DNA from 3 places in the Ferrimonas pelagia genome. Region 3 is predicted to be linked to each of the others. Evidence: predicted binding sites of a transcription regulator. Region 3 holds the regulator's gene; each other region holds the start of a gene.

Region 1 (9,673 bases), on a different contig from region 3:
CACGTTGCCGTCGCCGTCTTTGGTGTCTTTGTAGGGTTCGACACAGTCGATCAGGCTGTAGCTTAGGGTCAACTCTTCGGCATTGGCACGGGCCACGGTAGTGCTATCGTTGATCTCCAGACACTCGCCGGTGTCCGCTGCGCCCTTGACCAGCGTGTTATACAGGTGACCGCCGGTGTCGACGCGGAACAGGATCCCTTCGGCGTCGTCGCCATCACCATTGGTGCCGCCACCGAGTACCATGGTGATGTTGGCCAGGTAGGGCATGGAAACGGGAGATCCGAGTGGATCGGATTTCGAACTGTCTGCTTCGATCCCGCGGTTGGCGTTATTGTCGTCGGTTTGGATGTAGATGTACTGACCATAGCCGCGCCAGCCGTGGGTCCAGTCCAACGAGTCGTCATTGTTGCCGGTCAGCACCACGTGCTTGATATTGACGGTACCGCCCCAGAACTCGATGCCATCGTCGTCATTCAGATCGACCTGAATGTATTCCACTGTGGTGCCACGACCGACCGCGCCGAAGCTGATCCCGTTCATCTCCTGCTCGGCGTTGACCTTGAAGCCGCCGTTTTCAACGCGCACATAGCGCAGAACACCGGAGTTGTCATCGTCATCGTTGCCGCCGTAGGGGTGATCGCCCACTTCAAAGGGGATGTCACAGTTGGTGTGATCCGAGCAGGTATTGACCTTGGCGTTGCCTAGTAGCACCAGGCCACCCCACTGACCGCGGGCGGTTTGCTGACCCAGTCCACCTTCGACGGAGGTGAACACGATGGGCGCATCGGCGGTGCCGTCGGCCATGATCTTGGAGCCGCGGCTGATCACCAGGTAGCCTTCGCTGTCGCCTAGGAGCAGGGTGCCGGGAACGATGGTCAAGACCGCAGAATTGGCGTTGTCTTCACCGATCTGCACCGCACCGGCCAGTTCCCAGACCACGTCGTTCTCCAGGGTGGTGTCCGAGGTGAACAACCCCTCGATCCGGCGTACCGGCTTGGACTCGCCATCCTGAGCGACGGTGTAGCCAGCATCGGTGGAGAAGGGGTATTTTGCGTCAAAATCTGTGTCTGTGCTGCCATCCTGACAGTCGGAGGCATTGGGATAATCGGTACAGAGATCGCCAGAGCCACCGTTACCGTTATCTGGGGCTTGATCGGCACCGGCTTGAATATTGATATCGCCTCCACAGGCGGTCAGCAATAGCGCCGACGATAGAATACTGAGGGGAAAAAGTTGTTTTAGCTTCATTATTGTCTCCGCCTAACGGATAGGGCCAATGGCCGGTTATGAGATTGCGGACACAATAAGTTTCTTGCGTGATCGATTTGTTGCAGAAAATGATCGTTTGCATGTCGCTGTTTTGTGGCCATGCAATTTCTTGCAAGGCGGCGTATCAAGCAGAGTTAGGCAGGATGGGACTTGAGCTGGGTTCGTTGATGGTCGAACTGCGGGGTTACTTGTCGTGGTTTTTGCGCGCCTTTAGGCTGGAAATGTCGACCACTTGGGCCTGCTGCTGACGAAAAGCATCGGGGTCATTCAGGACTTGGGCTAGGGTGTGCAGCCGGTCGTGCATCAAGGAAGCTGCGGTGATCATGCGTTGATAGGGGGTGTTGCAGCGGGAGAGCTGTTGATCGACGTGATGCTGTAGCGCGCGCAGCTGTCCCTGCTTATCAGTGCAAGAGCGCTGGATGGTTTGCGCGATGAGCTGTTGACGTAATGTTTCGAGCTGCTCCGGATCGTGTTTCGCCAGTGCCATCAGGGTGTCGAAGTCGGGCAATTGGGTCACAAAGGCTTCCAGTGTTGAGGCTGAATGAGTGCGCGTCTTTAAGAATGAAGCAAAGACCGAAATGGCTCATTTCGCAACCGCGCCCGGCGACTTTTGTGTGTGCGGTGGCACGCCAAGCCGTTCGGAGCGGGTTTTGGCGGCGATGGGAGGGAAACGTTCAAGGGGCCGTTGAGCGACCCAAGTTCTCAGCACCCGCACAGCTAGGCTAGGTTGGTGCCGAGGAGTTGTGACGGTTAGTTACGGTTGAGTAGGTAGGTCAGTAACTCATCTCGGCTCCACGCTTGATGGTCGATCATTTGGTCGTGCTCTGTCGTCAGAAAAAATTCAGGATCTTTTGCAAAGTCAACGGCCTGCTCTAGCGTCATCGCCGGTGTTGAGAGGAAATAGTCCTTTGTTTCGAGGGCCTCGAATCGAATCACCTGCACGCCGGAACGGACAAACTGGTGATACTCGGTGGAGGGGATAAACAGCTCATCATAGCGAATGGTGAGCACTTGGGTGCCGTGATCGATCGGTAGGCGTTCGTCATAGCTTTCGACCTGTACGCCGTTGAGGGTCAGGATCTCAATGTTATCGGCCAGTATGAGATCGCCAGCGGTGAGGTTGAAACTGGCGAGGAATAGCGTAACAGCGATGCATTGCTTCATAACAGCGCTCCTTAAGCGGTCGTGACTCTGATCAAGACCGGCTTAAGGAGCAAGATTATTCACGGGCGATCGACATAATGATGGCTATTGGGCAGCTTGAGGGTAATGGCCGCGCCGCCGAGTGATGAATCACCGATGATGAGTTGTCCGCCGTAGCTATGGCTGAGCTCATTGCAAACCGCTAACCCGATCCCTTGTCCAGGATGGCGTTCGTCGGCACGTTCACCGCGACCTAATACCTTTTGCCGCAAGGCCGGTTCAATGCCGGGACCATCGTCTTCAACGGTCAGTAACAGCTGCTGCTCAGCGTCTTGCTCGACGCGGATCTTGACTGTGGTGATCGCGAAGCGACTGGCGTTGTCCATGAGGTTGCCAAGAAACTCCATCAGATCTTCTTTATTGATGGGGAACTGGATTGCATCATCGATCTCAATGATGAAATTGAGTCTTTTGTCACGATACACCTTGTCTAGCATGTTGGTGAGCTGTTGGACAATGGGGGAGATAGCGACCTTTTCCGTCGAGAGCCCCTGACGGCCCATGACGGCTTTGCGCAATTGGTACTGGATCAACTGGTCCATTTGGGTGAGTTGATCATACATATCTGAGCGACAGTGCTCGGGGTTGCTGTTGGGATCATCCAGTATCGCCTGGATCGCTGCGAGTCGGGTCTTGAGGCTGTGGGCGAGATCCTTCATGGCATTTTGGTAGATCTCCCGCCGCTGTTCGCTTTGCTCGAGCATGTCATTCAGCGCGTGGGTGATCCCGACGAGCTCCGTTGCCTCGGGTTTGCCCAGACGAGAGCGCTTGCCTTCGATGATCTCTTGGAGTTGGAGGCCTAATCGGTTGAGGGGCTTCATGCCCCATAAGGCGCCGCTGATGAGTAACAGTAAGATCACCGGTAGCAATATCAAGCTCTTGATGGTGATCCATGAATTTCGGGCGGCCAACTCCCGCTGGGCTTTGTTGGCGTCGCGAAGGATCACTAAGTGCATTTCACCGCTCGCCGTTTCCATGGTAAGCGGGTAGACGTAGTAATGTCGTTTGGGCGCTAACTCGACGGCTTGGGTTGACCATTTGGATTGGCTACGTTTGACGTGAGCGCAGAGGTCGCCGATAGAACGCTTGCGGACGGCTTGCGACACAAACACGCTATTGAGTTGTTGGTCGCATAGCGTAAACAGATTTTCTCCGGGTTCAAATTGCTCCGCTAAGATCGCGCCTTTTTTCGGTGGCTCGAGCCCCTCTTGCTGCAGCTCATAGCCGATGCCTGTCAGTTGAGTTAACAGGTCGCTGGCGGTTTGGTTGTAGAGGTTGCGTTGGTTGTCATAACGCTCTGCCCCCATCAGTGCCAGTAAGGCGAGAGTGAGCAGCAACATCGATGTGCCGATCACTCGGCGAAAGATGGTTGGGCGGCTGCAATAGGTAAGCCAATTCTCTTTTAACTGCATAATTCGTTAAAACGGTAACCTTGGCCGCGAATGGTGGCGATGGGGTTGTCCATACCGCCGCTCACCAGTTTTTTACGTAAACGGGAGATCATGACCTCGACAGTATTCGGATCGCCCTCGCGATCCTCATAGAGGACATCGAGCAGACGTTGCTTGGAGACCACTTGCTGGTGGTGACGCATCAGGTATTCGAGGATCTGATATTCGAATGCGGTCAGTTCCAGCAGCTCATTGGCCAGAGTGACACGGCGGCCGGTCAGATCAAGGGTCAGATCGTGGCATTGCAGTTCGGGTTTGATGAAGCCGGAGCTGCGGCGAACCAGTGCATGGATCCGCGCTTCCAGCTCTTCGATCCGAAAGGGTTTGACGAGGTAGTCATCGGCGCCAGAATTCAGGCCTTCGACCTTGTCCTGCCAGCTATTGCGGGCCGTGAGGATCAAGATGGGGAAGGCTTTGCCTTGATCCCGCAGTCGCTTGATTAACGATAAACCACTTTCATCGGGCAGGCCCAGATCAATCACCGCCACATCCAGCGGATAGTTGTTGGCCAGATATTCTCCCTCTGCGGCGGTTTGACTCGCTTGCACTTGATTGCCCAAGTCAGTGAGGCGGACTTTTAAGTGGTGACATAATAGCGGGTCGTCTTCGATAACCAGGATCTGCATGGTTGTCGGCTCCATTAATTAATAAGGGCTCAGGGTATGAGATATTGTGCCATAGGAGGTTGTCAGCGTGCCTGTATACGGGCTGAATCAATTTTAGGTCGATGATCGGGCTCGCTGCGAAGATTAACTCACAACACTGTTTTTATGTACAGTTGCTTTTGTTAGCATGGGATCTATTCAAGGACATTGAGGGCACGATCATGGCGGTAATCGTCAAATACGTGGTGGAACGCCAAGGTGAGGAAGTGATGACCTTTTCCAGTAAAGCAGAAGCCGATGCATACGATAAAATGTTGGATCTGGCGGAGAGCTTGGTTGGCTTTTTGGAGTTGCCGGGTTGTTTGTCAGATGAACAGATAGAGCAGCTCTCTCTGCACATGGCGCAGAACAAAGAGCAGTTACAGACGTTGCTGAAAGGCAAAAAAGCGGTTCGAGCACCGGGCAAAGCCCCGAAGGCCGTCGAGGCCGCTTAACGCGAAAAAGGCCCATTGCTCACGCGATGGGCCTTTTGGTTTACCTGGACGAGCAGTTATTCTGCGGCCTTGGTTTTGCGGCGTGGCGCAGGGGCGGGGGCTGCAGCCGTGGGTACAAAGGCGGAGAACAGTTCGGTCACGGTTTTGTTTAGCGCTGTCAATGCTTCTACATTGGCTTTGACATAGCTTTCCGCTTTGCTTTGACAATTGGCGGCAAACTCCTGCTGCTTTTCAATCACCTGCATCGGCGTTTTGCACTCGGTCAGGCTGCGACCGGTTTCGGCACCGGCGGTGAAGAGCTCGGTCAGGTAAGAGTTGCTGCGCAGTGCAACCTCATTGGCAAACTGTACGTTCAGCTCGCTCAATTTCACCTGGTTCTCAATGGTGCGCTGCAGCCCATCGTCGAACTGCTGTTTCATATCGTTGATCATGGCAATAGCTCCTTGAAGGTTTGGGTTGTGGCATTGTGCACTGCACAATTTCACTGTCTAATTTATGATCAGGAAGGTAAGCCGTCAAGCAAAATTGTGCGGTGCACAAAAAACTTCATCTTAAAGCGATGCCGTGAGTGTAAAAGCGCTAGGTGGCCCGGAGTGTAGGCTCTACACTGGTGGAAACTTATTTCGGCGCTGCAATATGAAATTGATCAAACGCTATCCCAATCGTCGCCTCTATGATACCGACCGCAAAGGCTATATCACGCTGCTGGATGTCAGGGGTTACATCAAATCCTATGAGCCCTTCCAAGTGGTGGATTCCAAAAGTGGCGATGACATTACGCGACAGGTCTTGCTTCAGGTGTTATCGGACATGGAGAGCGAGGGACATGAGTCGGTATTAACCAATAAGTTTTTGGAGGAGATCATCCGTTTGTATGACACGCGGATGACGGGCATGGCCGGACAATGGCTGGAGCAGGCGATGGTCGGTTGGCTGTCGCAGCAACAGCGCTGGCAGCAGGAATTAAAGCGGATGCAGGATCTTAATCCCGCCAATATGTTCAGTGCTTTTTTTACGCCATCGAAAACCGATAAAGACAACTAATCTTAATAAGGTCCCTGTGCATTAGCTGGGTTGAGTCCGCGTGGCTGAGCGAGGTTTGGTGCCAGCACCAGCGGTATTGTACGGGGGCGGTTTGCTTCGGTACTTTAGTTCGGTTGGGGGGAGAGAGTATGGCGGTCCCGGCTTTATTGTTGTTGGCTGGAGCGGCGGCAGCGTTGGAATATCGGTCGTATCGAAAGAAGGTGCAGGCTCAGCGGTATCGTCCACCCAGTCAGGCCAATGGCCTGATGTTGGGCCCAAGTCAGTGGATCCCAGGTCAACGATCGGTCGTGCCGGTACCAGGTGCCGTGGTGGTGTGTCATGTCTTTGGCGTGGTGGAGCACACTGGGATCTGGCTGGGGAGCAATGCCATTGCCGAATTGCACGGCAGCGGACTGGTGCGGGCGGTGTCACCTAAACGTTTTTTGCATGGCCGCAGTGGGGCTCGGATCTTTGTCTGCTGCGATCGACTGCATGCCCCGTTGATCCAGCAAGACGCGGTTCAACGTGCGGTGGCGTCGTTATTTACCTATCGCGATTATCATTTGCGGCATAACAATTGTCATCGCTTTATCTGGCACTGTCTTACTGGACAGGAGCAGAAGATCACCAGTTTTTCGCAATTCAATCTTCTGCTGTCGCAGTTGTTTGATACCGGATTATATTGGGATCCCTGCGAGTTGCTTGAGGCCTCCGGCGGACCAATGGAGTGATCCGGCGAGAGATCTTGCTCTCGCCGGAACCGCGCCTTGTTGTCGTGATCTTACCCCATGTCGCTTTATTGGCCGGGTTGCTGGCTTTGATGGGCGACGGCTGTGGCGATCAGCTCCAGTCCGGTCTGATCGCAATGGGGCAATTCGGCGTCTGAGCGCTGGAGCGGCGTGGTGCGTTGGCCCCATTTGATCACGGCGGCGGCAGAGGTGAGACCGGCGCCGAACGCACAAGAGAGTAGGGTATCGCCAGGCTGGATCCGATTTTGCTCTAAGGCATCACACAGCGCCATCGGGATGGTGGCAGCAGAGGTGTTACCGTGTCGCTCAATATTGATAAAGGCTTTGTCGGCGGGTAAGTCCATCTTGGCGATTAAGGTATCGATGATCCGGACGTTGGCTTGATGGGGGATCACCAGATCGATCGCATCGCGCTCCAACCCAGCGTCGGCCATGACCTGCTGACTTAAGCGACCCATACCCGCGATCGCGCGTTTGAAGATCTCCCGGCCGTTAAACTGCAGGTAAAATTGGGTAGCTGAGGGGCTGAAGCGGTCCATGTCACTGCCAAAGCCTGAGACCTTAAGGTGCTCTCGGCCGTCCGGGTCGTTATGCATGGCGTAGCTCAGCACCCCAACCGCTTGCTCGGAGTCGTTTGCTTCCAAGATCACCGCGCCGGCGCCATCGCCAAACAGAACCGCAGTGTCCCGCAGCGTCCAATTGAGGTAGAAGCTGAGCCGTTCGGCTCCGATCAGCAGGATCTTCCGATGCTGGCCGCTTTTTATCTGGGCGGTGGCCAGCCCCAAGCCGTACAGAAATCCCGAGCAGGCGGCGTTGATATCAAACGCCGCACATTGCGCGCCGATCTCTGCCTGTACGGTGGCGGCGATGTTGGGCACTAAGGTATCTGGCGTGGCGGTGGCGAGGATGATCATATCCAGCTCGGCACCAGTAAGGCCCGCCGCGGCCAACGCGCGCTTGGCGGCGACAGTCGCTAACTGAGAGGTGCCGACGTGGCTGATCCGGCGTTCTCCAATGCCGGTACGGCTGCGGATCCATTCGTCGCTGGTGTCCATCACGCTGGCCAGATCCTGATTGGTCAGAACGGCCGGGGGCAAACATTTGCCCCATCCGGTAATTTCGGCGAAATGCATGGGCTACTCCAGTGCTGGGCAGGTTTCTCCTGCCTCATGTTTATTTTAGGTGGTGGGTGGTTCAGTTCACGTTACCGACATGTCCGGCCAGAAGCCGTTTGGCGCCCTCGGCGGAGGCAATAATGTGTTGATGCAGTATATCGGCCGCCCCGGTGCTGTCGCCGCTGCGGCAACGCTCGAGTAACTGTCGGTGCTCTTGCTCGGTCTTTGGGATCCCTCCGGCCAACAATAGTTGCAAGCGGATATAGCGGCCTGCGTTGGTGTTGAGCCCTTTGACAACCTCGATGGTGTGGGGACGGTCTGCGCCAGCGTACAGACTCATATGGAATAAGAAGTTCAGCTCACTCCAGCTGTTGACGGCGTTTTCTTGTTGCAGTGCCGACTCGAGTTGCTCGAGATAGTCTTGTGCCAGGCTCAGGTGATCTTCGGTGAGATTGGGGATCGAGCGGATCAACAGCCCCGGCTCGATCAACGCGCGCAGTTCGAACAGCTCATCGAGTTGAGTGACGGACAGCTCGGTCGCTGTTGCGCCTTTGTGCGCCTCAAAGCGCACTAGCCCTTCGGCCTCAAGCTGAAGCAAGGCTTCGCGGATCGGGATCCGGCTGACATTCAGTTCGTTGGCGAGGTTGCTCTGACGCAAGGGCTCTCCTGCCCGAATGTCACCAGATAAGATCCGCTCTCTGAGCGCTTCAACCACGGCTTGGGTTCGAGTTTTATGAATGGTGGGGCTGGCCTGACTCATTGTTGTCGTTATTGTTAAGCGCGTTGCTTAAGAGTACCTATCCTGTGGTGCGAAAGAAAGCCATGTTATGGGGCGGTTTCCAAGGCGGCGATGTTTATCGTAGGTCTGGACTTGTGAGCTGGGCAACGCGCCGCGTGATGGTCAGGCGCCCATGTCGATGCATTGGCGTAACTCATGGGTTTGGCCGGGCGCTAAGCGGATCGGGGTCATGGCGATGGCGGCTTCGAGACAGAGGAAGCGATGGCTTGATGCGGGATCGACATCGGCCATCTTGGCGGCAACGGCCAGGCCTGGATTCCAAACCACGGTTGCGTCAGCCCCATGGTGACGCAGAGTGAATGCGTCAAACGTCATTTCATGCAGATCGGGCACCACGGAATCGACCGGAACCGGGACCCTCGCGGTGTCGAACTGCAGGCGCTGACCACTCAGCTTATCGTGATGATAACGTCCTTGGATGGCCGGGAGCTGGCATTGATTGACGTCGTCGACGGCGAAATAGCTGTGCAGTGCGCCGCTGAATGACCAAGGGTGTTGATCGGTGTTGCGCACGGTCAGGCTCAAAGAGAGGCTGTGTTGCTCGAGTTCAATACAGAGCAACGCCTCGAATCTGTGCGGCCAGAGCGCTAAGGTGGCGTCGGATTCGGTGAGGCGAAAGATCAATTTGTCCGAGCCTTGTTCGTGCAGTTGCCAAAGGCTGGTTCGGGCAAAGCCGTGGCTCGGGCCGGGTTGAAGATCGCCAAACCAAGGGAAGCAGAGGGGGACGCCGCCGCGGATCGGCTTGGTGCCGCTGAGATCGGCGAGCTCGCTCAGCCACAGCTGCTGTTTGCCCTGATAGTGCCAGCTAAGGAGGTGGGCGCCAAATCGACTGACTCGGAGTTGGTGTAGCCCGTGTTCGAGTTCTATCACCTCAATGGGGTTCACTGTGGATTCCTTCTTCTTCAAAGCGCGCGCTTAACGACGTGCCATTGGTTGATATAAGTGAAACGCTTAGTATTGCGAAG
Region 2 (9,673 bases), on a different contig from region 3:
CAACCGCTCGCCCACCAACTCCAGCTCCATCACCGGTTCAAACAACACCAACCGCTCCAGCTTCAACTGACACAGGGCCATCCAGGCCTCGCTGCGATGCTCGTTGCCCGCCCCGCGCAGACTCACCACCGTGGTGGGGCGGTGACGATGGTGCAGCAGAATGTCGAGCTGAGGCAACGCCAGCTGACGTCGCCGCAGCAGATCGCCCAGCTCGGCAAACAGACGCTTGAGCGGAAACCGCAGCCCCTGCAGATGTTCGATCTCCTCGAGCAGCACCAGCTTGCGCCGATAATGCTTCGGCGGCTGAAAGTAGCCACGGGGATCCGGCCGCTCCCCCAGCAGTCGCTGCAGCCACAACAGCAGATCGGCGCCAGATCGGCGACCCAGCTCGGAGCGGGGCAACGCCATCAACTGCGCCAGGGTCTGAATGCCCATGCTGGCCAGGCGCGCCGCTTCCGGCCGCTGCAATTGGGCCAAACTCAGAGGGTGCAGCGCCGCTTGGGACAGAGCGGGATCCGCCGGGGCGATCTGCGCCAGCGCGGTACCATTCTGGGCCAGACACTGCGCCGCCAGCGGCGTCTGAGCCAACGCCCCCCGCCACGGCAAGCCGTGCCGAATCAGATCGGCCTTGAGCTGGGCCAGCCAGTTATCCAGGCCATCGAACAGGCGCAGCATGGAGCTAACTTCCAGTACCAGGGTGTCCGGCGCGACTAAGTGTACCTGGGCGCTGAAACCGTAGGCCCACTCCGCCAAGGTTTCTAAGGTGGCGCGATCTTCCCCATCGTCCCCCTGCAGCAGCACCAGTGCGTCACACAGCGCCGTGGCGGTCGCCAGTTTCTGGCCCACCGCCACCCCCTGCTGCGCCGCTTCATCATTGCACTGCAGTACTTTGAGCGGATGGCCGCCAAACAACGCAATGGGCTGGCCCGCCAGCTGTTGCCCGCGCGCCCTGTGGTGCAAACTCAAATCGACAAATTGCAGGCCGAGCAACATCACCAGGGCCCCTGCACCACACCGGCGGCTGAAGCACTCTTCTGAGGTAACGCCATCCCCGGTCGCGGTACGCGCTCAGGACGATGCGGCAGCGCCAGCGCCAGATCCGGCTGTGGCCAACCGCCGCGCTGCTTGATCAATTGCACCGTGCAGCCTTGGCTTTCGGGCACCAAGCCAAGACGCAGCGCCACCGCATGATGCTCCGCCAGCACCGACTCCGGCAGATGCAAAAACAGCAGACACTGGCCCTTTTGCGCCGCCAGCTGCAACCGCCGCGCTTCGCTGGCACTTAAGCTGTCCAGCCAGGCCAGAATGACGCTGCAGCGACCGGAATTGAGGCTGTGCTCCAGCGTCCAAAGCCGCTCCTTGCGACACTCGGCCTCCACCCAGACAAAACGGGCCAGATCGACGCCTGCCGCTGCCCACGCCGGGGCATGGGGCGGAGCCGGTGGGGCCACGCACAACTGCCAGCGTTCGCTGTCCTGATGTGCCGCCAGCACCGGCAACAGCAGATCGGTCAAGCCTAGAGAGACCGCGGCATCCACGTCATCAGCCATGCCCATGGTTTGCATCGGCCCCACCAGCTCCACCACGCCATGCTGCGGCCAGCCCTGTCCCGCCAGATGTTGATCCAACCTGGTAAAGCCGCTCGAAATGCTCTGATTGTCGTGTTGCCACTGCCGCCCGAGCCAAATGTCAGAGCGGGTGAGCAGGCCAGAAACGTTCGCTGTCATGATGAGAAGTGCCAATTTTATCGGTAACTGTACATTTATACAGTATAGCCGTAAATGGCCCGAATCAGGCAAGTGGATCCCACTATCCTTGCGATCCCTGGATCACGAAACTCGTAATTAGATCGCCCCAGGCAAGGGGCGACCGCAAAGAACAGTTCGATCGGGAATTGGGCCTCACTGCCGGCGTTTTTCATCTCAGCCTCAATAAGCGCGATTGGGTGCATCTCAACATCATCACCCAACCCATCTTTGTCTTAAGTCATTGAGTTAAAAGAACCCGATTGTTAACGTGGACGGAAATTGCTTGCGTCGGAACACAAACCCCCTCACTCAGACACCGGCGCGCTTCCTCCCAATGAACAGAGGTCCTTGTGTTAGAGCTCGAATGGATTGTGTCTTTCTTAATGCTCGGCGCTTTTGTCGGTGTCATGGCCGGATTGCTGGGCATTGGCGGTGGCGGCATCATGGTGCCTATCCTCACCTCGCTGTTTCTGGCCCAAGGAGTACCGGTCGACAAAGTCGTGCATCTGGCGCTGGGCACTTCAATGGCTTCCATCATCTTCACCTCCCTGTCCAGCCTGCGCGCGCACCACGCGAATAACGCGGTGATATGGGACATCGTCAAAGGGATCAGCGGCGGCGTGTTACTGGGCACCTTCTTGGCCACCTTTATCGCCGCCAGAGCCAACGCACTTTACCTCGCCGTGTTCTTCTCGGCGTTTATGGCCTACGTCGCCCTGCAGATGTTTTTAAATAAAAAGCCCAGCCCAGACAAAAACATTTCAGGCAGATCCGAAGTCTTCTTTGCCGGTACCGGCATTGGCGCCATTTCCGCCTTGGTTTCCATCGGCGGCGGATCGCTAACCGTGCCCTATTTAGTGTGGCGCAACATCAACATGAAAAAGGCGATTGGCACCTCCGCGGCCATTGGCCTGCCCATCTCCGTTGCCGGAACCCTGGGCTACCTCATCAATGGTTGGGCCAACACCTCAGTGGAGCAGTACACCTTCGGCTTTGTCTATCTGCCCGCCGTTATTCTGATCTCCCTCACCAGCTTTTTCTGCGCCCCTTACGGCGTCAAGCTGGCCCACCACTTGCCAGTGCCGGTGTTAAAGAAAGCCTTCGCCTGCTTGTTGATGGCGCTCAGCCTTAAGATGCTGATAGCGGTGGTTTAGGGCAGGAAATCCGATATTGAGGTTGGTATGAACAAAGTCATTCTCAAAGGCCATATCCTGATCCCCAAAGAGGCCTTAGCCGCCGTTGAAGCGGCACTGCCCCAACACACAGCATTGACGCTCAATGAGCCGGGGTGTCTGATCTTCCAAGTCTCGCAAGATCCCAACAACCCGCAGCGTTTTGATGTGTATGAGGCGTTCGTCGATAAAGCGGCTTTCGAGTCACACCAACACAGGATCCAACACGCCAACTGGGGGCAGATCACCCAACAGGCTCAGAGGCATTACGAATTATCGGCGTGATCACATTACCCGCCGGGCTCTTAATGCTATACAAGATCACCTTCAGCCCCTATCCGCTCACAGGAGATCCCGTGTCCCCACACCACGACGCCCTCAATGCCATCCAGGCCAAGTCCTCCGGCGTCGCAGCCTCTTGTGATCATCCCATCACCATCAATTTCCACACCGACCGCCGAACCCACGACGGCATGCCTTTGCTGCTGGCGATGGCCAAGGATGGGCAGTTGAAATCGCAGTTTGAAACCGGTACCAGCAACGGCGGCTTAACGGCGTTTACTGGCGGTGAGCGCTGGCGTTGGGAGCAACGCGTATTTGACGGTAGTTACGATCATGCCCTGCCCTCGCAACGCCCCAAGTACGGCGCATTGAACGTCCAGGCGCTGCCCTATGGCGCCTCACCACGCTTTGGCTCGGCCCATTTTCGGCTCAAAGCCCATGTCCTGGCCCGCACCACATTTTGCTATCCGGACAGCTTTTTTGAACCCGAGCACTTCGCCACTCATCGACATTTGGCGCCGCTGATAGACCAGCTCAATTCTGATGATTGTGATCCGCTGGACGCCTACATCGAAGCGCAGATCCACGGCCCTTTGTCACTGCAACAAGATGTCGAGGCGTTGGTTTTGGATCCCATCTATCAGGGCACCGAGATCGAGCGCCAGGCCCAGCAGTTGCCCGTCACGCTGGAGTGGCATCAAGGCTTTGCCCTCAGCATTGAGAAAATGGCGCAGTACCCCGGCTATCGTGGCGCGCAATTTATCGAGATCGCCCGGACGATCGCCAGAGAGGGGCTGATCACCGCAGAGATCCTCAGCCACGCCATCCACCATCTCGGCCATGATCCGCAGGACATCAAGAAGGTTTGGCATTACCTGGCACGGTTTGGCTACCCGCAGCCGTAGCCCGCCCCAAACATTCACGACAATGAACAAGCCTCAACGTCACCTCTCCCATCTCGCAAACAAATCCAGTTTGTAAACAGCCTGTTAATTTGAAATAATCCGTTCGCTTTTAAGCCTGTGTGACGTCCACTCAGGCTTTTTGTCAGGAAGACAGCAAGGGGAACAGGATGTCTCGTTTCAATCTGCCGGTTGCATCACGCCGGGACGTATTACGTAAACGCTGGCCAGAACGATGTCCCTATGCTTGGCCCGTTGCGACGCCGCAACGCCCATGCCAAGCACAACTCCCTGCCTTTGCCTCTCAGCACTACCTTCCTGATCCCATCGTTGCACTGCCCTTTTGGTACCCACTGCAACTCCCCAGAATTCAAAACCTCTTCTGACCGCACTCTACAGCCGCAACACCTAGTTGCCTCAGCTGCCGGGCATGCGCCTAGCTCGTCGGTCTACGTTCTGAAAAAACCAATGGATAATGAAACTCATTATGTTTAAGCGAAGTTTGCTCCATGAAGCCATCCTCCTCTCGCTGATCACGGCCCCCGTGGCCGCGGATGAACTGGCTAATCGCAAAGAGATTGAAACCATCGAAGTGACGGCGACCAAGCGCCGCCAAAACATTCAGGAAACGCCGGTGGCAGTACAGGCGTTGAGCGAGCAGGATCTGAAAGATCAAAACATCGGCAACTTCGATGATTTTGTCCGCTATATGCCCAACGTGACCTTAGGCGGGCGGGGACCCGGTCAGTCCGATGTATTCATCCGTGGTATGGCGATTGAGCCTATCTCGGTGATGCTCTCCGGCGCTCAGGGCACCATGCCCAACGTCGCCTTGTACCTGGATGAACAACCGGTCACCGCGCCGGGCCGCAACCTCGATGTCTATGCTGCCGACTTAGAGCGGGTGGAAGTGTTGGCCGGACCACAGGGGACGGTGTTTGGCGCCAGTTCACAGGCCGGCACCATCCGTTACATCACCAATAAGCCGCAATTGGGCCAATTCAGCACAGGGTTCACCGCCTCCGCCGAGCAGACCAAAAACGGCGAGATGAGCAATGCCATCGAAGCATTCATCAACCTGCCACTGAGCGATGATCTGGCGGTGCGCGCCACCATGTACAACGTCCACCGCGGTGGGTACATCGACAACGTCTATGGCGAGTTCACGCTGGATCCGGCCATCAACGAAAACTCCGCCGTCGATCTCGGCCCGGACGCCAAATACACCACCATCAACAACGGTGCCTACGTCGAAGAGGACTTCAACGACAGCTACTACAAAGGCTTCCGCTTGGGCGCCCAATACCAGTTCAACGACGATTGGCAGTTACTGGTGCAGCACATGCAGCAGGAGCTGGGCTCCGACGGCGTGTTCGATTACGATCCGGAAGTGGGCGATCTCGAAGTCCAGCGCTTCTTCCCCGACAAGCTGACCGATCGTTTCAATCAAACCTCCTGGACCCTGTCCGGCCGCTTGGCCATGCTGGATCTGATCTACACCGGCGCCTTCCTCGACCGCGAAGTGCAGCAGTCCATTGATTACATCGGCTACAACAACGCCGGGGCCTTTACCGCCTACTACACCTGTACCTATGACAACCCGGATTACATCGTCAACTACGGCATTTCACCGGAGTTCATCACCGAAACCCGCGAGTGTCTCGATCCTACCAAGGGCTTTAAAGGCCAGCAGGATCACAAGCGCAGCACCCATGAAATTCGGATCAGCGGTGAGATCAGCGAACGCTGGCGCTTCATTACCGGCGTGTTCTACGACGATTACGAGATCAAAACCCAGGACGATTACTACTACACGGTCGCCCCAGAGCTGGGCTTCGCCCCCAATGCGCCGATCTCCGATGCCAACAGCATCAATCCAGAGACCCGTCCGGTGGGGACCACCTTCTTCAATGACATCACCCGCACCGAGCAGCAGCTGGCCTGGTTTGGCGAGATGGGCTTTGATCTGACCGACAAGCTCAGCTTGAATCTGGGCCTGCGTTGGTACGACATAGAGTCGGACTTCAGCGGCTCCTCCAACTTTGCCGATGGGATCTTCCAAGGCTCGGTCAACACCGATCGCGGCCGTAACTACGACACCTCCGGCGGCCACAGCACCGAGCCGCTGTCGATCAGTGACTGGATCCCCAAGGTGAACCTGAGCTACCAGCTCAACGAAGACATGCTGCTGTACACCACCTACTCCGAAGGGTTCCGCCCCGGTGGCTTTAACCGCGGTGGCGGCATCGTCTCCGCCAACCCAGAGTTCCCGGATGTCGGCGTCAATTACGGCACCGATGAAGTGGTGAACTACGAGGCGGGCTGGAAAACCCTGCTGCTGGATCGCACCCTGCGCTTTAACGGCAACCTCTACTTTATTCAGTGGAACGACATGCAGGTGTCTCGTTTCGATCCGGTCAACGTCTCCATCCTGACCTTTATCGAAAATGCCGCAGACTCGGAGATCAAAGGCTTTGAATCCGACGTCACCTGGCAGGCCACCGACAACCTCACCCTGATCGGCGCGTTCTCCTATAACGAAACCGAGCTGACCGCCCTCAAAGGCGGCGTGATAGAGATGGCCCCGATAGGCAGTGAATTGCCGCTGACGCCCAAGTTTCAGGCCAACGTGCGCGCCCGTTATGACTGGGACTTAGCGGAGTACCAAGCGTTTTGGCAAGTGGGTGCCCAATACGCTGGCAAGTCCTGGAGTTCAATTGTGGCGGCCGATCGCGAACGCCAGCAGGACTACACTCTGGTCAACTTCGCCATCGGCGTGAACAAGGATGAGTGGGGTGTTAAGCTCTATGCCGACAACCTGACCGATGAGCGGGCCGAGCTGTTCATCAACACTCAGGATGACATACGAAGGATCAGCACCAACCGTCCCCGTACCATCGGCATGAGCATCTCGTACTACTACTGATCACGGTGGTGGCCGCGGCTGACTCCAGCCACGGCCACCAAGTTGTACCGGAAATGGAGAACCGTATGACCCCGCAAGATCCCGCCCTGCTGGCCCAGCGCCAGTTGCAAGCCGGTCGACCCGATCAGGCCTTGCCCCACGCACTTAAAGCCCAAGACGCCAGCCCGGACGATCCGCACTCTCATTACCTCTGTGCCGTCTGCTACCGCTACCTCAAGCAATGGCCCCAGATGACGCAGCATTTGGAGCAATTGGAAGCCCTGGCCCCCCACTACGGCCGCGGCTATCAGGAGCAGGGCCACGGCCATCGGGCCCAAGGCCAAAGTGAAGCTGCCCTGGCCGCTTACCTAAAAGCGGTGCACTTTAATCCGGCGCTGCTGGCCAGTTGGCAAGCGCTGGCGCAATTGGCCAGCGAGCTTAACAACACGACGCTGGCGCAACGTGCCAGCGCCCAGGCCCACCACTTCGCCGCCATGCCGCCGCAGCTGCTCAGCATCAACAGCATGCTGCACGAGGGCAAGCTGCTCAAAGCGGAGCGGTTATGCCGGGACTTTCTCCGCCATCATCCCCACCACATCGAAGCGATGCGCCTGCTGGCCCAACTCGGTGCCAAGCTGCACGTACTCGATGACGCCGAATTTTTGCTGGAGAGTGCCCTCGAACTCGAGCCCAGCAATCGCCAGGTACACTTTGACTATGTGCAGGTGCTGCACCGTCGTCAGAAGTACGCCAAAGCCCTGGAGATGGCCGCCAGCCTGCGCCAGAGTGAGCCGGGCAACCCCAGCTTTGACACCGCCTACGCCAATCAACTGGTGGCCGTGGGCCAACTGGAGCCCGCGCTGGCGCTGTATGATCAGGTACAGCAAAAACTGCCGGACAACGCCAACCTCTCGCTGGTAAAGGGCCATGCACTGAAAACCTTGGGCCGCCAGCAAGAAGCCATTGCCGCCTATCAGCAAAGTGCCCAGCTTCAGCCGGGCTTTGGCGATCCCATGTGGAGCCTGGCCAACCTGAAAACCTACCGATTCAGCGATGCGCAGATTGCACAGATGAAGCGCGATGAGGCCGATCCCGCCCGCAGCCTGGAAGACCGCTTTCATCTGTGTTTTGCCCTGGGAAAAGCATTGGAGGACCGAGCCGATTATGCCGACGCCTTCGCCTATTACGACCGAGGCAACCGGCTCAAACAGAGCCAAAATCGCTACAGCGCCGAGCTGATGGCGCGGGATCTCACCCTGCAGCAAACCCATGTGACGCCCGAGTTGCTGCGTCGGTTTGCCGGAGCGGGCGAGCTTGCGGCGGATCCCATCTTTATCGTCGGCATGCCACGGGCCGGCTCCACCCTGCTGGAGCAGATCATCGCCTCCCACTCGCAGGTGGACGGCACCCTAGAGCTGCCCGATATTGCCGCCATGGCGCACCGGCTCAACGGCCGCCGCCGTCAGGGGGAAGCGCCCAGCTATCCGGCCAATCTGGCCCAGCTGGAGCCAGAAACCCTGCAGCAGATGGGCCAGCAGTTTCTCCAGCAAACCCAAATTCACCGCCAGGGCGCGCCGTTTTTCATCGATAAAATGCCCAACAACTTCCGCCATATTGGGCTGATCAAATTGATCCTGCCGAACGCCAAGATCATCGATGCCCGGCGTGATCCCATGGCCTGCTGCTTCAGTAACTTCAAGCAGCTGTTCGCCGAGGGGCAGGAGTTCAGTTACGGACTGGACAACATGGCGCAGTATTATCAAGGCTATGTCGAACTGATGGATCACTGGGATCGTGTGTTCCCGAGCCAGATCCTGCGGGTGCAATACGAAGAGGTGGTGGCGGACATCGAGACACAGGTGCATCGCATTCTTGATTACCTCAGCCTGCCATTCGAATCCGCCTGCATCGATTTCCATCAGACTCAACGCTCGGTGCGCACCGCCAGTTCCGAGCAGGTACGCCAGCCCTTGTACCGCTCAGGCTTGGAACAATGGCGCCACTTTGCACCCTATTTAGGGCAGTTGAGCGCCGCGTTCGCCCCCCAACCAAGCGGCGCAAGCTGAACCCTTCACGGCAACGATGAGGTTGCTAGCATGGTCTGCAACCGAACGAAACAACGGGGAAAAACTGACGTTTTCCCCCGTTGTTATCAACGCAATATCTTCGCCCCTACACCTTCAACCCCAATGCCGCGCCGTGGAATTTCAGATGGTCATCAATAAAGGTCGAGATGAAGTAGTAACTGTGATCGTACCCGGGATGCATGCGCAGTTGCAGTGGATGGCTGACCGCATCACAGGCCGCCTTAAATAGCTCCGGTTTCAACTGAGTGTCGAGAAAATCGTCCTTGCTGCCCTGATCGATCATGATCGGCATCGGTTCCGGTGCATTGGCCACTAACAGAGTTGCGTCATACTCCGCCCACGTGGCTTCGTCGGGGCCAAGGTAGCCGGAAAACGCCTTACGCCCCCAAGGAACCACTGTCGGGTGCACAATGGGTGAGAACGCCGACACTGAGTTGTACATGCCCGGATTTTTCAGCGCGCAGATCAGTGCGCCATGACCGCCCATCGAGTGGCCACTGATGGACTTATCGGCCGAGACCGGCAGTGTGGCTTCGATCAAGGCGGGCAGTTCGTTGGTCACATACTCATACATGCG
Region 3 (9,673 bases):
TCACAGACGGGATCGCTTGGCCCACCGTATCCGCCCCGGACAGGTTACGCGCCAGAAAGGCCACCTGGGTCGTTTCGCCCGGATGCACTTGCATCCGCTCGATCTTCGGTTTGAACTCCCACGGCATATCCCCGCGCACATAGGTGATGAACTCCACCGTCACCAGTCGCTGCTTATCGACACTCTGGCTGGCCGTTGCCGCTTCCGTTGACGTTTTGCCGTTGATCCCGGTGATATCGCAAAACACGTCATACAAAGGCACCAGCGCAAAACCGAAGCCAAACATGCCGATCACCACCAGCAACAGCGTAGTGATCAGACGTTGATTTCCGCCCGCCATGAATTACTTCACCACCGGTGGCGTATCGAAGGTATGCAGCGGTGCCGGTGACGGCACGGTCCACTCCAATCCCTCCGCCCCATCCCACGGTTTGGCGGGGGCCTTCTCGCCGCCGCGGATGCACTTGATCACCAGCGCCAAGAAGATCAACTGAGACAACCCAAAGGCAAAACCACCGATGGAAACCACCTGGTTGATGTCGGCAAACTGCAGCGCGTAGTCCGGGATCCGTCGCGGCATGCCTGCCAACCCGAGGAAATGCATGGGGAAGAACAGAACATTGACCGAGATGATGGAGCACCAGAAGTGCCAGCGGGCTAGGCTCTCTGAATACATATGGCCGGTCCACTTCGGTAACCAATAATAGGCGCCGGCCATGATCGAGAACACCGCCCCCGTCACCAACACATAGTGGAAATGCGCCACCACAAAGTAGGTATCGTGATACTGGAAATCCACCGGTGTGATGGCCAGCATCAAGCCGGATAAGCCGCCGATGGTAAACAACACGATAAAGGCGATCGCGAACAACATCGGCGCCTCAAAGCTGATGGCGCCGCGCCACATGGTGGCCACCCAGTTGAACACCTTGACCCCGGTGGGCACCGAGATCAGCATGGTGCAATACATGAAGAACAGCTCGGCCGCGACGGGCATGCCCGTGGTGAACATGTGGTGCGCCCAAACCAGAAACGACAAGCCGGCGATCGACGCCGTGGCGTAGACCATGGAGGCATAGCCAAACAGCTTCTTGCGCGAGAACGCCGGCACGATGGCGGAGATCACCCCAAAGGCCGGCAGGATCATGATGTACACCTCGGGGTGACCGAAGAACCAGAAGATATGCTGGAACATCACCGGATCGCCCCCGCCGGCCGCATCGAAGAAGCTGGTGCCAAAGTACTTATCTGTCAGCACCATGGTGACCGCCCCGGCCAGTACTGGCATCACCGCGATCAACAAAAACGCAGTGATCAACCAAGTCCAGACAAACAGCGGCAGTTTCATCCAGGTCATGCCCGGCGCGCGCAGATTCACAATGGTGACCACCACGTTGATGGCCCCCATGATGGAGCTGATCCCCATGATGTGTACTGAAAACACAAACAAGGCGGTGGAATTGCCGCTAAACGTCGTCGACAGAGGCGCGTAGAAGGTCCAACCAAATGCCGGGCCACCGCCCTCCATAAATAGGCTGCCCAGCAGCAGGGCAAAGGCAAAAGGCAGGATCCAGAAGCTCCAGTTATTCATGCGCGGCAGCGCCATATCTGGCGCCCCGATCATCATGGGGATCATCCAGTTAGCCAGGCCGGTAAAGGCCGGCATCACCGCTCCGAACACCATGATCAGCCCATGGACTGTGGTCATCTGGTTGAAAAAGTGGGGATCCACCAACTGCAATCCCGGCTGAAATAACTCAGCCCGGATCACCATCGCCATGGCCCCACCGGTCAAAAACATAATGAAACTGAACCACAGGTACATCGAGCCGATGTCTTTATGGTTGGTGGTCAGCAACCAACGCATGATGCCGCCGGAGGGGTGCGTATGGTGTTCGTCGTGGCTCTCAACGTGCCCTAGCTGATCGTGCTGGCGCTCTTTTAATGCCGTCGTCATTGTTGTTCTCCTGCTACTGGCCAGCCACTGCGTCAACGTCGGCGGTCTGGATCACTTCCCCGGTTTGGTTATCCCAGGCATTCCGTTGATAAGTCACCACTGCCGCCAGCTCTTTGCGGCTTAACTGACTGGCAAAACCCGCCATGGCCGTGCCTGCACGACCATTGGCCACCACATCGATGTGCTGATCGATCTCGCCCTTGGCGATGGCGCTGCCATTGATGGCCGGGAATGCCGGAGGCAAGCCCATGCCGTTGGCCTGATGACAGGCGGCACATCGTCCCAGATACACCTGCTCTCCTAAGCTCATGGCCGAAGCCAGATCCAATGGTTGCTCAGCAGCAGGTTCGGGCTCGGAGGGCACGGCTGCCGCTTCGGCGGTGGCAGAAGCAACTGCGGTCACCTCATCGCTTAAGGCTCCCGCTGGTGCTGGAGTCGCCGCCTGAGGCGCAACCGAGCCGCCATTAACGTCGGCAGCCTGGACCACGTCGCCGGTATTGTTATCAAACGCGTTGCGCTGATAGGTCACGACCGCCGCCAACTCTTTCAGGCTCAACTGTGCCGCAAAAGCCTGCATCGCCGTGCCGGGCTTGCCATTGGCGACGATATCAATGTGCGCACCGATATCCCCCAGCGCCACCGGACTGGCCTTAATGGCGGGAAAGACACCTGGCAGGCCCATGCCATTGGGTTGGTGACAGGCGGCGCATCGACCGATGTAGATCTGCTCACCCAACGCCATTGACTCATCCAAGGTCAAAACCTGTCCCAGCGAGGCCGCTTCGGCGTCCGCCGCCGCGTTCGCCATCTGCTTCTGCTCAACCAGCCAAGCGTCGAACTCGGCCTCTGGCAACACCTCGACCACCACCGGCATAAAGCCATGATCTTTACCGCACAGCTCGGCACACTGGCCACGATAGGTCCCAGGTGTCGTCACCTTGGTCCAGGCTTCGTTGATAAACCCAGGGTTGGCGTCTTTCTTCACCGCAAAGGCCGGCACCCACCAAGAGTGGATCACATCATCCGAGGTCATCAGGAAACGCACTTTGCGATTGGCGGGAATGACCAGCGGCTTATCGACCTCCAACAGATAGTTGGCGCCCTTCTCCGCTTGGTTCTCGATCTGCTCTTGAGTCGTCGACATCAGACTGTAGAAGCCAACGTCATGACCAAAGTACTGATAGTGCCATTTCCACTGAGAGCCGGTGATCTGCACGGTCAACTCAGCATCGGAGGGATCTTCCATGGCGATCAGGGTGCTGGTGGCAGGCACGGCCATACCGATCAGGATCAGGAATGGCACCACGGTCCAGGCGATCTCGACCTTAGTGCTTTCGTGGAAGTTGGCGGGTGTCACGCCTTTAGAGTGGCGGTGTCGGATCAGTGAATAGATCATCACCCCAAACACCAGCAAGGCGATCACACAACAGATATAGAAGATGGTCATATGCAGGCCAAAAACCTGCTGGCTGATCTCTGTCACTCCTGGCGTCATGTTCCAGAGTGATCCCGATGCCATTGATGGCGAGACCATCAGGGCCGACAAACAGCCCAACAGCGTGTACTTCACAGATACGTCTCCTCTGAGCATTGCTTTCGCAACGTCCAGAAAGAGCGGCCACAGCACAACCCAGCTCTATGCTCGCTCCTTCCCCTAAAATGGGCATGGGCACGTGCATACTCGATTGCACTACATCTGCCGTACAGCTGCCTGAGTTATTCTCTTGAATTCGAGTTTTAAGCTACAGCCTGTTCAAGGCTTGATCAAGATCACAAAACTCAGAATAGAGGGATTTTCAGTGAATTGAATTCGACACCGTAATAACATCCTCACGCCCGGGCTGAAACAGCACGGCGGGACAGTGAGCGCGCTTCTGCACCAATTGCAGGCGCCGTTTATCACGGTGATCTAGGGTCGGCAGCCAAGCCAAGGCCGCCGCACAGGTGCCGGACAGCAGCGATTGCTCCAGCGCCCAAAGCGCCTCCACGTCGTCACCACAGCGGACACGCAGCACCCGGCTGGCCACGATCCCAGCCTCGGACAGCAGCTCTGCCCAATGCCCGGCCGGGGGATTGATCAACACCACCCAACCGGACTGCTGCGCCCACTCTGACAATGCCGGCGTCAAACGGGCCAACGTGACCGCATCACCTTGGTCGCTGCAACCGGACTGGGCGACGGCAGGCCAACTGCGGCGACCGCTCTGCCATAAACCGGGATGATTCATCTGCGTTCCTTGCTGAGTCTTCATTATTGCCAGTCTCCATTGCGGACCACGCCCACTGCCAAGCCTTCGATCGCCAACGCTGTATCCGCTAGATCGACGACGATCGGCTCATATTCTTCGTTTTCAGCGTGAAGATAGACGACGTTACCTTGCTGCTGAAATCGCTTTACCGTCACTTCATCTTCCCCAACCCGCGCCACAACCACCTGGCCATTCCGGGCCTGCTGAGTCTGATGTACCGCCAGCAGATCGCCGTCGAGGATCCCGATCTCCTTCATCGAATCCCCTCGCACCCGCAGCAGATAATCGGCCGCTGGGCGAAACAGGTTGGCGTCCATCTGATAGTGGGATTCGACATGCTCCTGCGCCAGGATAGGCTCGCCGGCCGCCACTCGGCCGATCAGTGGCAATCCCAACTGCTCCGGCTCAGGCTCGCTGTACAGAATGCGAATGCCCCGCGAGGTGCCCGGCACGATCTCAATATAACCTTTACGTGCCAGCGCCTTGAGGTGTTCCTCCGCCGCATTGGCACTGCGAAAGCCTAGCTGACGGGCGATCTCGGCCCGAGTTGGCGGCATACCGGTGTCTTGCATATGGTTCCGGATCAAGTTGAAAACTTCATCCTGACGCGGAGTAAGCGGCTTCATGGCAATCCCTGTGTTTCTGTACAGTATCGATACTGTAATCATATACAGGTAGCTGGTGATTTCAACAGCAATTTCACCGAAATGCTTTTTTCCTAAAGGCGATGAGGTCTGATCTCTCGCATCTCCCCAAGCAAACCGCGCCAGGATCGGCGCCAGTAGCTGTCAGCAGATCGCTTTGGGTGTACACTCTGCGCAAATCGTTCAATAGCCCAGAGAAGCAAGACGCGTGAGTACCCAAATTCTGAATCACTGGCAGCGCCCGGTCAGCTGGATGCAGCGCCTGCTGGTAAAAAGCAAGCCGGTTCCGGAAAACCCTGTCGAGGAGCTCGATCTCGATCCCACTCGCCCCATGGTCTACGTACTCCCGCGCGACTCCTTCTCTGATCGGCTCGCCTTGCATCAATGCTGCCTTTCGCTGGGACTGCCCAGCCCGTTTGAGCCATTGATCATCAAAGGTGAGTCCTTCAATCGCCTAGTGGCATTGGAATCGGCCACGCCGTTATTCGGAGCGAGCGATGAGACCGACTTCCGCGGTCGCTTCGAGCGCCTGCTGGCGCTGCATAATGATCATAGTGATCTCGATGTGCAGATCGTTCCTGTCAGCCTGTTATGGGGTCGTAACCCCGGCAAAGAGGAAGAGAGCGTCAGTGCCACTTTGCTCAACAGCAGTAACCCGACTTGGCTGCGTAAAACGGCCATTATCAGCGTGTTGGGCCGAGATAACTTTATTCGCTTCTCCCGCGCCGTATCGCTGCGCTACATGGCCGACAAGCATGGCACCGACGGGACGATCGCCAATAAGTTGGCCCGCGTAGCTCGGGTTCACTTCGGGCGTCAGCGCACGGTTGCCACCGGCCCTCGCCTGCCGGATCGCCAAGCCTTGTTCCACAGTTTGCTGGCGTCCCCGACGATCAAGCAAGCGATCGCCGACGAGGCCAAGAGCAAGAAGATCTCTGAGCAAAAAGCCCGTCAGCGCGCCCGTGAATACATGGACGAGATCGCCGCCGACTACTCGGACAGCCTGATGCGGATCGGCGACCGCGTACTCACCTGGTTGTGGAACAAGCTGTACAAAGGGATCAATGTCCGCGGCGCCGAGCAGATCCGACAGCTATCTCAGGATGGCCACGGCATCGTCTTTGTCCCTTGCCACCGCAGCCACATGGACTACCTGCTGCTGTCCTACGTGATCTATCGCCAAGGCATGGTGCCACCGCATATTGCCGCCGGGGTGAACCTCAACTTCTGGCCAGCCGGGCCGGTCTTCCGTCGCGGCGGCGGATTCTTCATTCGCCGCTCGTTTAAGGGCAATAAGCTCTACTCCACCGTATTCCGCGAGTATCTGGATCAGCTGTTCAAGCGTGGCTATTCGGTCGAGTACTTCACCGAAGGAGGCCGCTCCCGTACCGGCCGCTTGTTACCGGCGAAAACCGGCATGCTAGCGATGACCGTCAACTCCGTTCTCCGTGGTGTCGAGCGTCCCATTACCTTGGTTCCGGTTTACCTGGGCTATGACCATGTGATGGAGGTGGCCTCCTACCACAAAGAGCTGGCCGGCAAAAAGAAGGAAAAAGAGAGTGCCTGGCAGGTGTTCTCCGCCATTCGCAAGCTGCGTAACTACGGTCAAGGCTACGTCAATTTTGGCGAATCCATCACCATTCATCAGTTCCTCAATGAAGCGAAACCGGATTGGCGTCAGGAGATCGGCGATGGTGAAACCAAACAGCCTTGGTTAACCCCGACCGTGAATCAACTGGCGAACCGATTGATGTGTAACATCAACGACGCCGCCGCTGCCTCCGCCATGACGCTGACCGCCTCGATCCTGCTGGCCACCGAGCAGCACGCGATGGAGCGAAGCGCCCTGGAGAAACAGCTGGATCTTTATCTGGATCTGCTCCGCTCAGTGCCTTACACCGCACGTACCACGGTGCCGGAAGGCGATGGCCAAGCCGTATTGCAGCAAGTGTTGGATCTGAACAAGTTCCAGCTCACCTCCGATGGCATGGGCGAGATCGTCAGCATCCTCGACGGCAGCGCCGTCACCATGACCTACTACCGTAACAACAGCTTGCACCTGCTGATCTTGCCCGCACTGATCGCCGCTTTGTTGCTGCGTCGCGGCTGCCAAACCCAGGAGCAGCTGATCGCCCAGGTCAAAGCTCTGTACCCACTGCTGCAAGCCGAGCTGTTTATGGGTCTGGATGAGCAAGAACTGGAAAACCAACTGCAGGGGCTGATCAACGAACTGGTTCGCCATGAGTTGCTGGAGTCCTGTGAGCAAGGCTTGGTGCCACGCCAGAGCCGCCGCGCCGAGCTGTGCAATCTGGGCGATCTGTTCCAAGAAACCGCGCAGCGTTACGCCATTGTGCTGTCGCGGCTGCAACGTGAGCCGGAGATCGAGCGCGGTGCACTGGAGCGCGACAGCCAGGCACTGGCCGAGCGTATGTCACGTCTGCACGGGATCAGCGCGCCGGAGTTTTTCGACAAGAAGCTGTTCACCACGCTCACCACCCGACTCAAAGAGCAGGGGCTACTCGGTGAACAAGCGGATCAGGCGCAGGTCGCCGAGCTGTATAACATCGTGATGCCACTGCTCACCGCAACGGTACAGAACACCTTGGTGCAATCGAACTGATCCCCCGGTGACGTTCTCGCGCATAACACAAAAGGGCGGCAACGCCCTTTTTTGATCACTGATACACTGACACCATGACCCTAGATCACCGCAATGCCGTACTCGAGCTGCGCCAGCAACGCCTGGCGATCGCTCAGCGCCCCTTTAATGCCCGTGGCGCCACCGTCGTGCGCTGTCCTCGCTGCCAGATCGCACAGGATCACTGCTGCTGCCCTTGGGCTCGCCCCGGCCAAAGCCCGTTGCGCTTTGTGTTGCTGATGCACCACAAGGAGCCGATGAAACCGACCAATACCGGCCGCCTGATCGCCGAGATCCTGCCCGACACCTTGGCCTTTTGCTGGGATCGTACCGAGCCCGATCCCAACCTGCTGACGCTACTGGCGGATCCACGCTATCAGCCCATGGTGGTGTTCCCCGCGACTCACGCCGAGCCAAGTCAGGTCATCGAAACCATTGCTGACACACCTGGCAAACAACCTCTGCTGATCCTACTGGACGGCACCTGGAAGCAGGCCCGGCGGATGTTTCAAAGCGACTACTTGGCGAAACTGCCAGTGCTGTCGATCGATCCCGAAGCAGCCAGCCAATACAAGCTGCGCAGCGCCGCCCACCCTCATCAATTGGCGACCGCCGAAGTTGCCGCCCAAGTGCTTGCCTTGGGCGGCGATCAGCGCAACGCCCAGGCACTGGATGCCTACTTTCAAGTGTTTAGTCAACGTTACTACGCGGGCAAACGACAGTTGCCGATCAACAGTGAAGGCGAGGCCTTCCACTACCTAGAGCAGCTGCGTTAAAGCACGCTGTGCAGTCGTGAGCGGCCAGCCCTCACGCGCGATCTAACTGCAATATCATGCCATCGCTGGCCACCACTCGAACCCGCTCTCCGGCGGCCAGCGTCTGAGCGGTCTGCACCCGCCAACGGGTATCGCCGATCTGCAATCGACTCTCGCCACTGGGAACCGCAACCTCCAACACCCACTGGCGGCCGATCATCTGCGCCGCCCGATCATTCAAGGTCGGTTGCTCAGTCCGTTCGTTATAGCCACGAAATAACTTCCAATACGCCACACTGAGCAGCAGCGTCGCCAGACCAAAGACCATAAACTGGCCCGCCCAGCCCCACTCTGGCAGCAGCCACAACAACAGCGCCAACAGGCATGCCGCCGCAGCGGCTCCCAACAAAAAGCCACCGGTTCCCAATGCTTCCGCGCCCAGCATCAACAGCGCCAGCAGCAACCAATGCCAGGGCTGTAACGCCTCAAGCCATGCGGTGATCACCATCATTTCCCTCCTGACTGAGCGCCGCCTTTCAATAACTCACTGATCCCCGCGACCGAGCCAATAATGCTGCTCGCCTCTAGCGGCATCATTACCAGCTTACTGCTGTCGGCGGTGCCCACGGCTTTGAGCGCCTCGACATATTTCTGCGCCACAAAGTAATTGATCGCCTGCATATCCCCCTCGGCGATCGCCTTGGACACCATCTGGGTGGCATTGGCTTCCGCCTCGGCCAGACGCTCCCGCGCTTCCGCCTGACGTTTGGCGGCTTCCAGCTCACCTTCGGCCTTGAGGATCTCAGATTGCTTCTGCCCCTCTGCCACCTTAATGGCCGCTTCCCGCTCCCCTTCCGCTTCAAGGATGGACGCCCGCTTCTCCCGCTCAGCCTTCATCTGACGCGCCATCGCATCCACCAGATCCCGCGGCGGGCTGATGTCTCTGATCTCGATCCGGGTCACCTTAACGCCCCAAGGATCGGTCGCCTCATCCACCTTGGTCAGCAGCGCCGCATTGATCCGATCCCGATTCGACAACATCTCGTCCAGCTCCATCGAGCCGAGTACCGCACGGATATTGGTCATCACTAGGTTCTGCATCGCTAACTCGAGATCATTGACCTCATAAGAGGCACGAACCGCATCCTGAACCTGGAAAAAACACACGGCATCCGTGGTGACCTGAGCATTATCTGCGGAGATCACCTCCTGCGGCAGAATATCCAGCACCTGCTCCATCATATTTTGTTTGCGGCCAATGTTATCCACAATCGGCACGATCACCGTCAGGCCCGGACTTAACACCCGGGTAAATTTACCGAATCGTTCAACCGTATACTGGTAGCCCTGCGGCACCATCTTGATGCCAGTGAGGATCAGGATCCCCACCAAAACCACGACAGCTAAGGCAATTACGTCCATTCCAAGCA

What was found. Region 3 encodes LexA, which represses DNA repair genes until DNA is damaged. Its sites were predicted from a motif close to TACTGTATNNNNATACAGTA; they were not measured.
Region 1: a site for LexA is predicted at 4,684-4,703, ahead of ABEA08_RS14175 (YebG family protein). Genes of this name have one in related genera too.
Region 2: a site for LexA is predicted at 1,753-1,772, ahead of imuA (translesion DNA synthesis-associated protein ImuA). Genes of this name have one in related genera too.

Annotation. Positions count from the first base shown of each region.
Region 1 is NZ_BAABJZ010000089.1:20,180-29,852, reverse strand. It holds gene ABEA08_RS14200 (hypothetical protein) at 1-1,248, opposite strand, end outside; gene ABEA08_RS14195 (DUF3135 domain-containing protein) at 1,454-1,786, opposite strand; gene ABEA08_RS14190 (DUF2057 family protein) at 2,020-2,433, opposite strand; gene ABEA08_RS14185 (ATP-binding protein) at 2,493-3,812, opposite strand; gene ABEA08_RS14180 (response regulator) at 3,875-4,549, opposite strand; gene ABEA08_RS14175 (YebG family protein) at 4,750-5,022, shown strand; gene ABEA08_RS14170 (phasin family protein) at 5,079-5,453, opposite strand; gene phaR (polyhydroxyalkanoate synthesis repressor PhaR) at 5,659-6,066, shown strand; gene ABEA08_RS14160 (hypothetical protein) at 6,195-6,776, shown strand; gene ABEA08_RS14155 (ketoacyl-ACP synthase III) at 6,842-7,927, opposite strand; gene ABEA08_RS14150 (GntR family transcriptional regulator) at 7,989-8,669, opposite strand; gene ABEA08_RS14145 (D-hexose-6-phosphate mutarotase) at 8,811-9,593, opposite strand.
Region 2 is NZ_BAABJZ010000004.1:72,147-81,819, forward strand. It holds gene ABEA08_RS01650 (Y-family DNA polymerase) at 1-993, opposite strand, end outside; gene imuA (translesion DNA synthesis-associated protein ImuA) at 993-1,727, opposite strand; gene ABEA08_RS01660 (sulfite exporter TauE/SafE family protein) at 2,099-2,902, shown strand; gene ABEA08_RS01665 (putative quinol monooxygenase) at 2,930-3,205, shown strand; gene ABEA08_RS01670 (DUF3626 domain-containing protein) at 3,277-4,107, shown strand; gene ABEA08_RS01675 (TonB-dependent receptor) at 4,592-7,030, shown strand; gene ABEA08_RS01680 (tetratricopeptide repeat-containing sulfotransferase family protein) at 7,096-9,075, shown strand; gene fghA (S-formylglutathione hydrolase) at 9,182-9,673, opposite strand, start outside.
Region 3 is NZ_BAABJZ010000093.1:62,738-72,410, reverse strand. It holds gene ABEA08_RS15410 (cytochrome c oxidase assembly protein) at 1-340, opposite strand, end outside; gene ctaD (cytochrome c oxidase subunit I) at 344-1,957, opposite strand; gene coxB (cytochrome c oxidase subunit II) at 1,971-3,548, opposite strand; gene ABEA08_RS15395 (SulA-like leucine-rich domain-containing protein) at 3,754-4,185, opposite strand; gene lexA (transcriptional repressor LexA) at 4,209-4,832, opposite strand; gene plsB (glycerol-3-phosphate 1-O-acyltransferase PlsB) at 5,104-7,470, shown strand; gene ABEA08_RS15380 (tRNA-uridine aminocarboxypropyltransferase) at 7,545-8,264, shown strand; gene ABEA08_RS15375 (NfeD family protein) at 8,296-8,754, opposite strand; gene ABEA08_RS15370 (SPFH domain-containing protein) at 8,751-9,665, opposite strand.